DNA from 3 places in the Pantoea sp. C1E2 genome. Region 1 is predicted to be linked to each of the others. Evidence: predicted binding sites of a transcription regulator. Region 1 holds the regulator's gene; each other region holds the start of a gene.
What was found. Region 1 encodes ArgR, which controls arginine synthesis, uptake and breakdown. Its sites were predicted from a motif close to ANTGAATAAAAATACANT; they were not measured.

Region 1 (4,179 bases):
ATGGAAGAGTACCTGGAAGTGAAAGCGCTGCATATTGGTGGGCTGGCCTGATGGGCGGCCCTGCCTGAAAGAGGGAATCACGATGAGAACCGAGCGTTTTGATTTCGACGAAATCGTCGATCAAGCCCATTTCTATCGCCAGTTCAGCGATCGTTTTGCACTGACAGATCCCGGCATTGACGATCTGGACGATCTTTGGGCGGTGATCCAAGGTGATCAGTTGCCGTTGCCGCTGGAAATTGAGTTTGTGAATCTGGGAACAGGGCAGAAACGCCGGTATGGCGCATTAATCCTGCTATTTGATGAAGCAGAAGAGGAGCTGGAGGGTCAGCTCCGCTTTAATGTGAAGTGACAAGCCGAAAAAGGGCCCCGGCGAGCGGGGCCAAAGGGTTCGTCAGAATTGACGAGGAATTATTTGTACAGCTCAGCGGTCACGTGATAGCTGTCACCGGTATTGGCTTCAATCACTTTATAAGCACTGGCACCTTGTGCATCGGCTTTCTGTGAAAGCTCAGCACGGTAATCCATTGGCGAACCGCCGGTACCGCTGACGGTGATAGTGCTGCCGGTAGGTTGCAGATTTTGCGCCTGCTCATTCGTTACCAATTGGGCTGCTGAAGCACCGAAGGCAAACAGGGAAAGAAGGCTGGCGGCTGCGATGGTTGCTTTGATTTTCATAATTTTTCTCCTCGTTGTAATCAACAACCTGCGGCAAAAAGTGGGTGAGGCGGGTCGTCGATCAATTGTCTGGCGCCGTTCAGGCGCCCGACGTTCGATTTAGTCTTATTTGTACAGTTCAGCGGTCACGTGGAAGGTGTCACCGCGATTGTTTTCAATGATGCGATAGTGGCTGGCACCTTGCGCATCGGCTTTCTGCGACAGTTCCTGACGGACATTCGTCTGGTCACCGTCAACACCACTCACACTGACAGTTTGGTTCAGCGGTTGCAGCTGTGCGGCTTGTTCGTTAGAAACCAGGCTAGCGGCGCTGGCACCGAAAGACAGTACGGAAGCCAGACCGACAATGGCGATAGCTAATTTGGTTTTCATGATTCACTCTCCTGAAATTGGGTTTGGCAACCTGAGAGGCAAATGCGTCTCAAACGGGTCGCCGTTCACACTGCGTCTTGTTCAGTAAACTTATTTATAAAGTTCAGCGGTGGCGTGATAGCTGTCGCCGGTATTCGCTTCGATCACACGGTAGGCTTTAGCGCCTTCCTGATCGGCTTTGGCATTCAGCTGTTCATGGATATCCATCGGAGAACCGCCCACGCCGCTCACACTGATGGTGCCGGCAGGTTGCAGATTCGCTGCCTGTTGAGCATTGATAGAATCTGCTGCAAAAGCACCAAATGACAGGGCAGATAGAACACTCAGGGTTGCGATAGTAGTTTTAACGTTCATGGTATTTTTCCTCGTCTTCTGTTTTTATCTTTTTCTTTCGTGTGATTTGCATCACGAAAACAAGTATAGATCTAATCACCCATGAAATTAATATCTGGCTAATAATGTTTGGTTGTTATTCTTTATCCTTATGGCACCTTTTTAGAACTGGAAGTTATTAAAAACGCTGAATTCTTAACCATTGACCATTATTTATTCGTAAAAACAATGATCTGCATCAAATTATCTTTTCGTGCGAAAGATCATGGTTGATCCCGCTGGCTGATACGAAATAGGAAGCGATAACCACTGAGCACAATATGTAAAGCAGTGTAAAATAGCGCTAATGGTTAAGAAGGGGAAAAGGTCGTACCAATATTTTACCGGGTGCAGAACCGGCAGCTATATAGATAACTTATTATTAACAAAGGATTTTGTAACAAGCGTGGCGGGAAACGTGTCAGTAATGAAGGTTGTTACCGGCAGATGAACTGCCGGTTAAGAGCAGGGTTTTATAGTTCCTGTTCGAATAAAACCAGCACGGCATCGTGCAGCTGTTTAACGGAGAAATTGCGCGCGGGAGTGATAAAGATGGTGTCATCACCGGCGATGGTACCGAGAATACCTTCTGCTTTACCAAGCGAATCCAGCAGGCGGGCAATCAACTGCGCGGCACCGGGGCTGGTGTGAATCACCACTAAGGCATCGTTGTAATCGATATCCAGCACCAGATTCTTCAATGGGCTGGTGGTGGTCGGCACGCCAAGTTCAGCTGGCAAGCAATACACCATTTCCATTTTGGCATTGCGGGTGCGCACGGCACCAAACTTGGTCAGCATACGAGAAACTTTTGACTGGTTGATGTTCTCGAAGCCGTCTTCCTGCAGCGCCTGCACGATTTCGCCCTGAGAGCTGAATTTTTCTTCTTTTAATAACGCTTTGAACGCTTTGATCAAGTCGTCTTGTTTTGATGGGTTTCGCATAAGCTACCAATAAAAGAGGGGTGCAGCAGGCAACAGGCCAGCGGCAGATAAATTATTATGCATTTAGATGAATTTTTATGCAATAAGCGTAGTGAGAGAATCGCGCTAATCAACTGCGGAGCGGCATTATAGCAGAGTTTTGTGTTGCGCCAAAATCGCGGGCTGACGCGCAAAGCGAAGGTTGCAATGTTGTTATAGTATTGAAGTGGTAACAACTATATCGATGATCATTGCCGTCCATTGTTTTCTGGCTGCGATTGTATCATTCAGGCGACTTCTGAAGTGGAGATGTCTCGGGAGCCGATTGCGGCGTCATGTTATTGCGCGACAGGTTTGTCGCTATCGCCTGAGAAGTTGATTAAACTCGTAACCTGATGGATTTTCGGCATATCTCTGCCCCACCTTCATAAGGAGTTCAGGATGAAAGTTGCCGTTCTCGGTGCAGCCGGTGGTATCGGCCAGGCGCTCGCACTGCTGCTCAAGACTCAATTACCCGCAGGTTCCGCTCTCTCACTTTATGATATCGCTCCGGTCACGCCAGGTGTGGCGGTCGATCTCAGCCATATTCCCACCGCCGTGAAGGTAGAAGGGTTTAGCGGCGAAGATGCGACACCTGCGCTGCATGGGGCAGATATTGTGCTGATTTCTGCTGGTGTGGCACGTAAACCCGGCATGGATCGCGCCGACCTGTTTAACGTCAACGCGGGCATTGTGCGAAACCTCATCGAACAGGTTGCCAGCACCGCGCCGAAAGCGCTGATCGGCGTCATCACCAATCCGGTTAACACCACGGTGGCCATTGCGGCTGAAGTGCTGAAAAAAGCGGGTGTGTACGACAAGAACCGCCTGTTTGGTATTTCTACCCTCGACATCATCCGCGCCAATACTTTTGTCGCAGCGCTCAAAGGCAAACAGCCAACTGAGATCGAGGTTCCGGTGGTGGGCGGTCACTCAGGCGTGACGATTTTACCGCTGCTTTCGCAGGTTAAAGGCATCAGCTTCAGTGAACAGGAAGTGGCTGACCTCACCAAACGTATTCAAAACGCCGGCACGGAAGTAGTGGAAGCCAAAGCCGGTGGCGGATCGGCGACCTTGTCCATGGGGCAGGCTGCGGCGCGCTTTGGACTCTCACTGGTGCGTGCGTTACAGGGCGAAGCCAACGTCGTGGAATGCGCTTATGTTGAAGGCGATGGCGAATATGCGCGCTTCTTCTCACAGCCGCTGCTGATCGGCAAGAACGGTATCGTGGAACGTCGCCCGTTGGGGCCTTTGAGTGCGTTTGAACAGCAGGCGCTCAGCGGCATGCTGGAGACGCTGAAGAAAGATATCGCGCAGGGCGAAGAGTTTGTGAAGTAACGCCCAGCAGAAAAAACAACGCCCGGTGATTGCCGGGCGTTGTCGTTTATAAGCCGCCAGATTTGAAAGTCTGGCTGGACGGTGATCCATTGCCCGCCGGCGTTTTACGTCCCAGCGTTTCCATACGCACCTGGAACGGTGGGAACGGCATCTCAATACCGTGCTCTTCAAAGCCACGCAAAATCAACTGATGCAGCTCATGACGCAGTGGCATGCGGTGACCCATCTCGGCAGCGTGCACACGCAGTTCAAACAGCTGAATACCTTGCTGCAAATCTACCAGGAACACATCCGGTGCAGGCATATCCAGCACGTAGGTACAGCGCTCGGCAGCCTGTTTAAGAATGTTGGTGACTTCATCACTGTTAACGTGCGCCGGGGCCGGGATGGTCAGCACTACGCGCGTGACGGAATCTGACAGCGACCAGTTAACGAATTGCTCAGTGATAAAGGCCTT
Region 2 (4,179 bases), 3.2 Mb from region 1:
GGAAACCACCGGCAGTCTGACCCGCGCGATTAAGCTGTATGAGTCGTTAGGCTTCGAGTTGATTGATAGCGCGATGGGCTGTACCGGGCATGGGGATTGTGAAGTGCGGATGCTGAAAGTGCTGTAATGTAAAAGCGGTGCGCAGGCCTGCGCACCCACTTAATAGGCCGGTACACCGCTGTGAAAACGCAACTCGCCATCTGGCTCGCTGATTAAGCGTGCTTCCGCTGCACCAAACGCCTGTACGCGTGGCGTAATATCCTTCGCGGAAATCTGTTCCGCCAGCTTCAAATAATCCTGATAGTGACGCGCCTCAGAACGCAGCAGCGAAATATAAAACTTCTGTAACTGCTCATCCAGATACGGCGCCAGGCTGGCAAACCGCTCGCAAGATCGCGCTTCGATATAGGCGCCACAAATCAATTTATCCACCAGCCCATCGGGTTCATGATTGGCAATCTCGCGGATCAATCCTCTGGCGTAACGGCTGGCGGTGATTTTGCGATACGGTAAACCCCGCGACTGCATAATTTCCCACACCTGATAAAAATGATGCAGCTCTTCTTTGATCAGCAGAATCATCATCTCGACCAAATCATCCGCCCACGGCAGTTCATTACGCACAATGATGCTTTTGGTCAGATTTTTATGCGCATTGATGAAGTTACTGTCCGGCTCTTCACGGTAGATGAAATCTTCATACGGCTTGAGCCACGCCAGAATGGCATCGCCACTTGGCTTATCAGCGACATAACGACGAATGATAAATACTGCGGTCTGCGCCGCTTTTAACTCGCACACCATGTGATCGGTCAGCAGCAACGTCAGGTTTTCCGGCTTGCGCGCTTCATCAATCCACGCTTGTGGCGTGCGGCAGTGCAGGAATTCATAAATGGGTTCTAACAGGGGAGCGTAATTCATCGGCGTTCTTTATCTGGCGGGGAAGTGGTTCTGGGCGGCGAGCGCCGCCCGTTTAAGACTTAGTGACGCACACCGTCGTCTTCTTCGTCGTCGATGAAGTCGCCATCGTCGTCTTCATCTTCTGCGTCCGGATCTTCGAAGTAAGTGCCCCAACCGTCGTAATCGACGTTGAAGCTACCGGCTAGATTTACCAACTGCTCAACCTGTGCATCAATCAGCTCTGGCTTTAACGCGCCTTCGCTCAGGATATCCACACACATCACCGTGCCACCCTCTTCCAGCTCCAGCTCTTCTGGCTCGCTCACTTCAAAGCCCAGTTTGAAAGCCTCAACCGCCACTTTCTCCAGTGAGTCGAAGTTGTTGCAAGAGAGGTGATGCTCGATAGTGTAAAGCGCATCCGGATCGCTGCCGTCTTCCAGCAACTCTTCAATGATCAGGCGGGTTTCTTCGCGCTGTTCTTCCAGCAATGCTTCATATGCCATGTGCGTGTCCTCAAAATGTTCGACGTGAATGCAATTATTTTCCCACACTGCTTCGCCCGCCACTACACAAAACAGAAAGTTTATTATCGCTGGGGTTGAAAATGCATATTCATCCGGTTAGATTGAATTTTAATTCATTATTAACCCGTATCTGGAGCGCTGTATGAGTCAGCTGTATTCGAGACACTTCCTGAGATTGCTGGATTTCACTCCAGCTGAAATCAGCTACCTGCTAAGTCTGGCAGGTGAATTAAAACACGCTAAGAAAAATGCCGCTGAAACCCAGCACCTGAAAGGCAAGAATATCGCGCTCATCTTCGAAAAAGACTCGACCCGCACCCGATGCTCTTTCGAAGTTGCCGCATACGATCAGGGCGCTAACGTCACTTACCTCGGCCCAAGCGGCAGCCAGATCGGCCATAAAGAGTCGATGAAAGATACCGCGCGCGTATTAGGGCGTATGTATGACGGCATCCAGTATCGTGGCTTTGGTCAGGAACTGGTGGAAACCCTGGCGGAATTTGCCGGTGTGCCGGTGTGGAACGGACTGACGACCGAATTCCATCCTACGCAACTGTTGGCCGATCTGCTCACCATGCAGGAACATCTGCCAGGCAAACCGCTGAGCGAGATGACACTGGTGTACGTCGGTGACGCGCGCAACAACATGGGTAATAGCATGCTGGAAGCCGCTGCGTTGGTTGGCCTGGATCTGCGCCTGGTGGCACCGAAGGGCTGCTGGCCGGAAGAGCAACTGGTGGAGCAGTGTCGCGTGGCGGCACAGAAAACCGGTGGCAAAATCACTCTGACCGAAGAGATTACCGAAGGCGTGCAGGGTGCGGATTTCATCTACACTGATGTGTGGGTATCGATGGGCGAAGCGAAATCGGTGTGGGAAGAGCGTATTGCCCTGCTGCGTCCGTATCAGGTCAACAGCGCGATGCTGGCGCTGACCGGCAATCCTCAGGTGAAATTCCTGCACTGCCTCCCGGCCTTCCATGACGATCAAACCACTTTAGGCCGTCAGATGGCTGAACAGTACGGTCTGCATGACGGTATGGAAGTGAGCAATGAGGTGTTTGAATCGGCGCACAGCATTGTGTTCGATCAGGCTGAAAACCGCATGCACACCATTAAAGCGGTGATGGTCGCCACGCTGGGTAACCAGTAAAGCAAACGTTTACCTTACGGCGATTTCTGCTTGATGCTAATCAGTGAATGCGTATAATGCGCCACAATTTGCCGGAGGAAACATGCAACAGCGCAGCGTACAATTTGCCGCTCTACCCCGCCTGACCGCAGGCGATGCAGCTGTTTCTTTCCGTCATACATTGATCGTAAAAAAAGCCCCTTAAGCAGGGGCTTTTTTTTGTCCGCAATCCGGCAGCGCAGAGGAGAACGCTATGGCCAACCCGCTATATCGCAAGCACATTATTTCCATCAACGATCTCAACCGCGAAGAGCTGGAGCTGGTGTTACACACCGCTGCTCAACTCAAGGCTCATCCTCAGCCAGAACTGCTGAAGCACAACGTGATTGCCAGTTGCTTCTTTGAAGCCTCAACGCGCACCCGCCTGTCGTTTGAAACCGCTATGCATCGTTTGGGTGCTTCAGTGGTGGGCTTCGCCGACGGCAGCAATACCTCGCTGGGTAAAAAAGGTGAAACGCTGGCCGACACTATCTCGGTGATCAGCACTTACGTCGATGCGATTGTGATGCGTCATCCGCAGGAAGGTGCCGCGCGTCTGGCGACCGAATTCTCCAGCGGCATTCCGATTCTCAATGCTGGTGACGGTGCCAACCAACATCCCACGCAAACGCTGCTGGATCTGTTCACCATCCGTGAAACCCAGAGCCGCCTCGACAACCTGAATGTGGCGATGGTCGGTGACCTGAAGTATGGCCGCACCGTGCACTCGCTGACCCAGGCGCTGGCCAAGTTTACCGGCAACCGTTTCTACTTTATCGCGCCAGATGCGCTGGCCATGCCGGCCTACATCACCGATATGCTGGATGAGCAGAACATTGTCTGGACACGCCATGACACCATCGAAGAAGTGATGCCGGAACTCGATATTCTGTACATGACGCGCGTGCAGAAAGAGCGTCTCGATCCTTCCGAATACGCCAACGTCAAAGCGCAGTTCATCCTGCGCGCTGCTGATTTAGCGGGCGCACGCGACAATATGAAAGTGCTGCATCCATTGCCGCGTATTGATGAGATCACCACCGACGTCGATAGCACGCCGCACGCCTGGTATTTCCAGCAGGCAGGCAACGGCATTTTCGCCCGCCAGGCCCTGCTGGCACTGGTACTGAATAGCGAACTGGCACTGTAAGGAGAAAGCGATGACTCATGATAATAAATTGCAGGTTGAAGCCATCAAGCGTGGCACGGTAATCGACCACATTCCTGCGCAGGTCGGTTTTAAATTGCTGTCGCTGTTTCGTCTGACCGAAACCGACCAGCGCATCACCATTGGCCTGAATCTGCCTTCGGGCGAAATGGGCCGTAAGGATTTGATCAAGATCGAGAATACTTTCCTGACCGACGATCAGATTAACCAACTGGCGGTGTATGCGCCGCTCGCTACCGTTAACCGTATTGATGAATACGAAGTGGTAGCGAAAATCGCCCCGACCTTACCGGATCGTGTCGAGCGTGTGCTCACCTGCCCGAACAGCAACTGCATCAGCCGCAGCGAGCCGGTATTCAGCAGCTTCGCGGTGAAACAGCGTGACGATGACGTGCATCTTAAGTGCAAATATTGCGAGA
Region 3 (4,179 bases), 470 kb from region 1:
GTCGAGTCCGCCACTATATATAGAAGCACGGCTCGGCAGTTTCTGACCGCGCGTACGCGGCGGCATGCGGTAAATCGGATACTGGAACTCGCCCTGGCGGGTATAGCGAGCTTCCACCACGGGTGTGTAATAGCCGGTAAACTGCACGTTACCGTAATTATCGGTGCCTTCCATCTGATAAGCGTTAAGGCCGAACTGACTCAGCTGACGAGTATCGGCACCGGAGAGTAGCCAGTTCTGGATGGCGCTGTAAGTCCCGGTGTTGCGGCTATACAACCCGGATGATGCACCCTGAATCTGTTGCACCTGCACGCCAAAATCGCGGCCGTTAACGGGACGCCCTTTAGCATTCGGTTCATTGACCAGCCCGAGCGGTTGCTCCAGCTTGCCATCTATATATTGCTGACCTCGGTCAGTCGGTTTCGAACTACAACCCGCTAACAGCGCGAGAAACGCGCCAGTAAGTGCATACTTCGCCCAATATCCTTTCATCACTTTCTCTTTTTCTCGGTTGTTTGCACCGCGACGATAGCAAAGGGGCAGAGAGAATGAAATCCGCCTCGGGCTACCGCGCTCACATCTGTACAATTAATCGCCCAATGGCACTATTATTCACCAACTGGCTGTAAATTTAAGGCTTTAACACAAAAAGGGGTTGCATCGCCGCGCGTCCAGAGTATAGTGCGCATCCACGGACGCGGGGTGGAGCAGCCTGGTAGCTCGTCGGGCTCATAACCCGAAGGTCGTCGGTTCGAATCCGGCCCCCGCAACCAATTCTTCTTAAGTGAAGAGACAATTTGAAAGTCGTGTAACGCGTCAGACGGACGCGGGGTGGAGCAGCCTGGTAGCTCGTCGGGCTCATAACCCGAAGGTCGTCGGTTCGAATCCGGCCCCCGCAACCAATTGTCTTAAGAAGAATACAATGTGAAAAGTCGCTTAATGCGGCAGACGGACGCGGGGTGGAGCAGCCTGGTAGCTCGTCGGGCTCATAACCCGAAGGTCGTCGGTTCGAATCCGGCCCCCGCAACCAATTACAGATAAGCACCTTAACGGGTGTTTTTTTGTTTTTGGCCTCCAGTAAAAAAAAGCGGCACTGTGGCCGCCCTCCTCTTAGCGACGCGCCAGCACCGCCCCCTTATCGAAATACGCTTTAATCCCATGCAGAATCGCCTCAGCCACCTGATGCTGATAACGCGGCGTGCGCAGCTTACGCTCCTCCTCCACATTACTGATAAACGCCGTTTCCACCAGAATCGATGGAATATCCGGGGCTTTTAGCACCGCAAAACCCGCCTGGTCCACCGTGCGTTTATGCAGGTGATTGATGTGGCCCATGCGCGATAACACTTCTTTGCCAAATTTCAGGCTGTCGCTGATGGTCTGCCGCTGCACCATATCGAACATGGTGTGATCCAGATAGCGGTCGCCGCTCATGCTGACGCCTCCAATCAAATCCGATTCGTTCTGAGTCTGCGCCAGGAAGCGAGCTGCGGTCGAGGTAGCGCCGCTAGTCGAGAGCGCAAACACCGACGAACCGCGCGCCGCACGGCTGGTAAAGGCATCGGCGTGAATCGAGACAAACAGATCGGCGCGCTGCTTACGCGCTTTTGCCACCCGCACGCGCAGCGGGATAAACACATCCTCGTTGCGCGTCATATAGGCTTTCATGTTGCGCTCTTTGTCGATCAGCGCCTTCAGGTAGCGGCCAATCTTCAACACAATGTCTTTTTCGCGCGTTTTGTATTTGCCATGTGCGCCGGGATCTTCGCCGCCGTGGCCGGGATCGATCATGATGATGATTGGACGATCGCGCCCCGCTTTACCCGGTAAAGGGGCTTGCGCCGGTTGATCGCGCTCCAGGTCGCCCTGGTTGTAATCGTTCAGTAACGCCAGTAGCGGATCCTCTTCCCGCGAGGGCTGGCTCGGATAGAGATCGACCACTAAGCGATGTTTGATGCCCGCCACAGGTGCCAGTGTGAAGATCTTCGGCGCGACGTTGCGCTTCAGTTCCAGCACCACGCGCACCGTGTTGGCATCAAACTGGCCAACACGCGCATTTTTAATAAAGGGATCGTCAACGCGTACTTGCTTATCCACCCCTTTCAGGACCGGATTGATATGCAGGTTCTCAATGTCGATCACCAGGCGGTCGGGGTTGCTCAGGGCGAACTGTTTATATTTGAGGGGAACATTCGACTCCAGGGTGACGCGGGAGTAGGTCGATGAGGGCCAGATGCGCACCGCCACAATGTGCTGGCTGGCTGCCAGTCCGGTTCGCGTTACGCTCAGGAGGACTAACGCGCCCGCACCCTGTAATAATCGTCGTCGTGTAAAAGCTTCGGACATGCCGCTCCAACTGCTGTGTAATGTCTAAAATATCGTCAATCGACGAGTGGAAGGCGAAAACTTTGCTTAGCAAGCCGTATCGTGTTTTGCCAGAAAAACCAGATAATGCAGGCTGTTAGCGAGGGTTGCATCAGGAAAATCGTAAAGTAACGTCAGGCCCGGCGCTTGCAATAGCGGCCAAAAGAGCATAAAAATACACAAATTACGAATAAACATTCACAGAGGGTTTGCCGTGAAGGAACGTAGTACTGAACTGGTTCAGGGTTTTCGCCATACCGTTCCCTATATAAATGCCCACCGTGACAAGACCTTTGTCATCATGCTGGGCGGTGAAGCCATCGAGCATGAGAACTTCTCCAGCATCGTTAATGACATCGGATTGTTGCATAGTCTTGGCATTCGCCTGGTGGTTGTTTACGGCGCCCGTCCGCAGATCGATGCCAGCATGGCCCAGCAACAGCTGGAACCGATTTACCATAAACATACGCGCGTTACCGATGCCCAATCACTGGAACTGGTGAAGCAGGCCGCCGGACGTTTGCAGCTGGATATCACCGCACGTCTGTCGATGAGCCTGAATAACACCCCTCTGCAGGGCGCGCACATCAACGTAGTGAGCGGTAACTTTATTATTGCCCAACCGCTGGGCGTCGATGATGGTGTGGACTACTGCCACAGCGGCCGTATTCGTCGCATAGATGAAGAAGCGATCCATCGTCAGCTGGATAATGATGCCATTGTGCTGCTCGGCCCGGTCGCGGTGTCGGTGACCGGTGAAAGTTTTAACCTGACGTCAGAAGAAGTGGCCACGCAGTTGGCGATCAAGCTGAAAGCCGAGAAAATGATTGGCTTCTGCTCCGAACAGGGTGTCACCAACCGCGAAGGCACCATTATCTCTGAGCTGTTCCCCAACGAAGCGCAGACGCGTATCGATGAGATGGAAAACGACGGCGATTTCCTGTCGGGCACGGTGCGTTTCCTGCGTGGTGCGGTGAAAGCCTGCCGCAGCGGCGTGCGTCGTAGCCACCTGATCAGCTATCAGGAAGATGGCGCACTGATTCAGGAGCTGTTCTCACGCGACGGTATTGGTACGCAGATTGTGATGGAGTCCGCTGAGCAGATTCGTCGCGCCACCATCAACGATATTGGCGGCATTCTCGAACTGATTCGCCCGCTGGAGCAGCAAGGCATTCTGGTGCGTCGTTCACGTGAGCAGCTGGAAATGGAGATCGACAAATTCACCATTATTCAGCGTGATAGCCTGACCATCGCCTGTGCAGCCCTCTATCCTTTCCCGGATGAGCAGATTGGTGAGATGGCTTGCGTGGCAGTACATCCCGATTATCGCAGTTCCTCGCGCGGTGAACTGCTGCTAGAGCGTGTGGCACTGCAGGCTCGCCAGATGGGGCTGAAGAAGCTGTTCGTACTGACCACCCGCAGCATTCACTGGTTCCAGGAACGTGGCTTTACGCCGGTGGATATTGAGTCACTGCCGGAGAGTAAGAAGCAGATGTATAACTATCAGCGCCGTTCTAAAGTGCTGATGGCGGATTTGCGCTAACGGCGGTGAATGCGGCAGAAGAGCAGCGAATGTCAGGCCGCGCTAAATGGCCTGGAATTGCCCAACGTATTTGACTGATAACGTTGTTAGGATGCGCATCCATGCGCATCCAATAAAACATCTGCATTGACCTGAGGTCGGTTTCTTTACCGACCTCAACTCTCGCTCAGAATGACTTCCCCGCCCAACCGATCCAGCAATCCACTGCGGCGCTGCGTGCGTAATTGCACCGCACGGCGAAAAACGCCTTCATCGCTGTACAGGGTTAATTG

Region 2: a site for ArgR is predicted at 1,525-1,542, ahead of argF (ornithine carbamoyltransferase). Genes of this name have one in related genera too.
Region 3: a site for ArgR is predicted at 2,529-2,546, ahead of argA (amino-acid N-acetyltransferase). Genes of this name have one in related genera too.

Annotation. Positions count from the first base shown of each region.
Region 1 covers NZ_JBSZHT010000002.1:4,080,992-4,085,170, reverse strand. The annotation lists gene ACXI0A_RS19370 (succinate-semialdehyde dehydrogenase) at 1-51, shown strand, start outside; gene ACXI0A_RS19365 (barstar family protein) at 83-352, shown strand; gene yhcN (peroxide/acid stress response protein YhcN) at 412-678, opposite strand; gene ACXI0A_RS19355 (YdgH/BhsA/McbA-like domain containing protein) at 784-1,050, opposite strand; gene yhcN (peroxide/acid stress response protein YhcN) at 1,141-1,404, opposite strand; gene argR (transcriptional regulator ArgR) at 1,896-2,366, opposite strand; gene mdh (malate dehydrogenase) at 2,787-3,722, shown strand; gene mscM (miniconductance mechanosensitive channel MscM) at 3,769-4,179, opposite strand, start outside.
Region 2 covers NZ_JBSZHT010000002.1:857,373-861,551, reverse strand. The annotation lists gene ACXI0A_RS04180 (GNAT family N-acetyltransferase) at 1-127, shown strand, start outside; gene miaE (tRNA isopentenyl-2-thiomethyl-A-37 hydroxylase MiaE) at 160-921, opposite strand; gene rraB (ribonuclease E inhibitor RraB) at 981-1,403, opposite strand; gene argF (ornithine carbamoyltransferase) at 1,567-2,574, shown strand; gene pyrB (aspartate carbamoyltransferase) at 2,807-3,742, shown strand; gene pyrI (aspartate carbamoyltransferase regulatory subunit) at 3,753-4,179, shown strand, end outside.
Region 3 covers NZ_JBSZHT010000002.1:3,615,842-3,620,020, forward strand. The annotation lists gene mltA (murein transglycosylase A) at 1-492, opposite strand, end outside; tRNA gene ACXI0A_RS17295 (tRNA-Met) at 697-773, shown strand; tRNA gene ACXI0A_RS17300 (tRNA-Met) at 826-902, shown strand; tRNA gene ACXI0A_RS17305 (tRNA-Met) at 954-1,030, shown strand; gene amiC (N-acetylmuramoyl-L-alanine amidase AmiC) at 1,111-2,346, opposite strand; gene argA (amino-acid N-acetyltransferase) at 2,579-3,907, shown strand; gene recD (exodeoxyribonuclease V subunit alpha) at 4,063-4,179, opposite strand, start outside.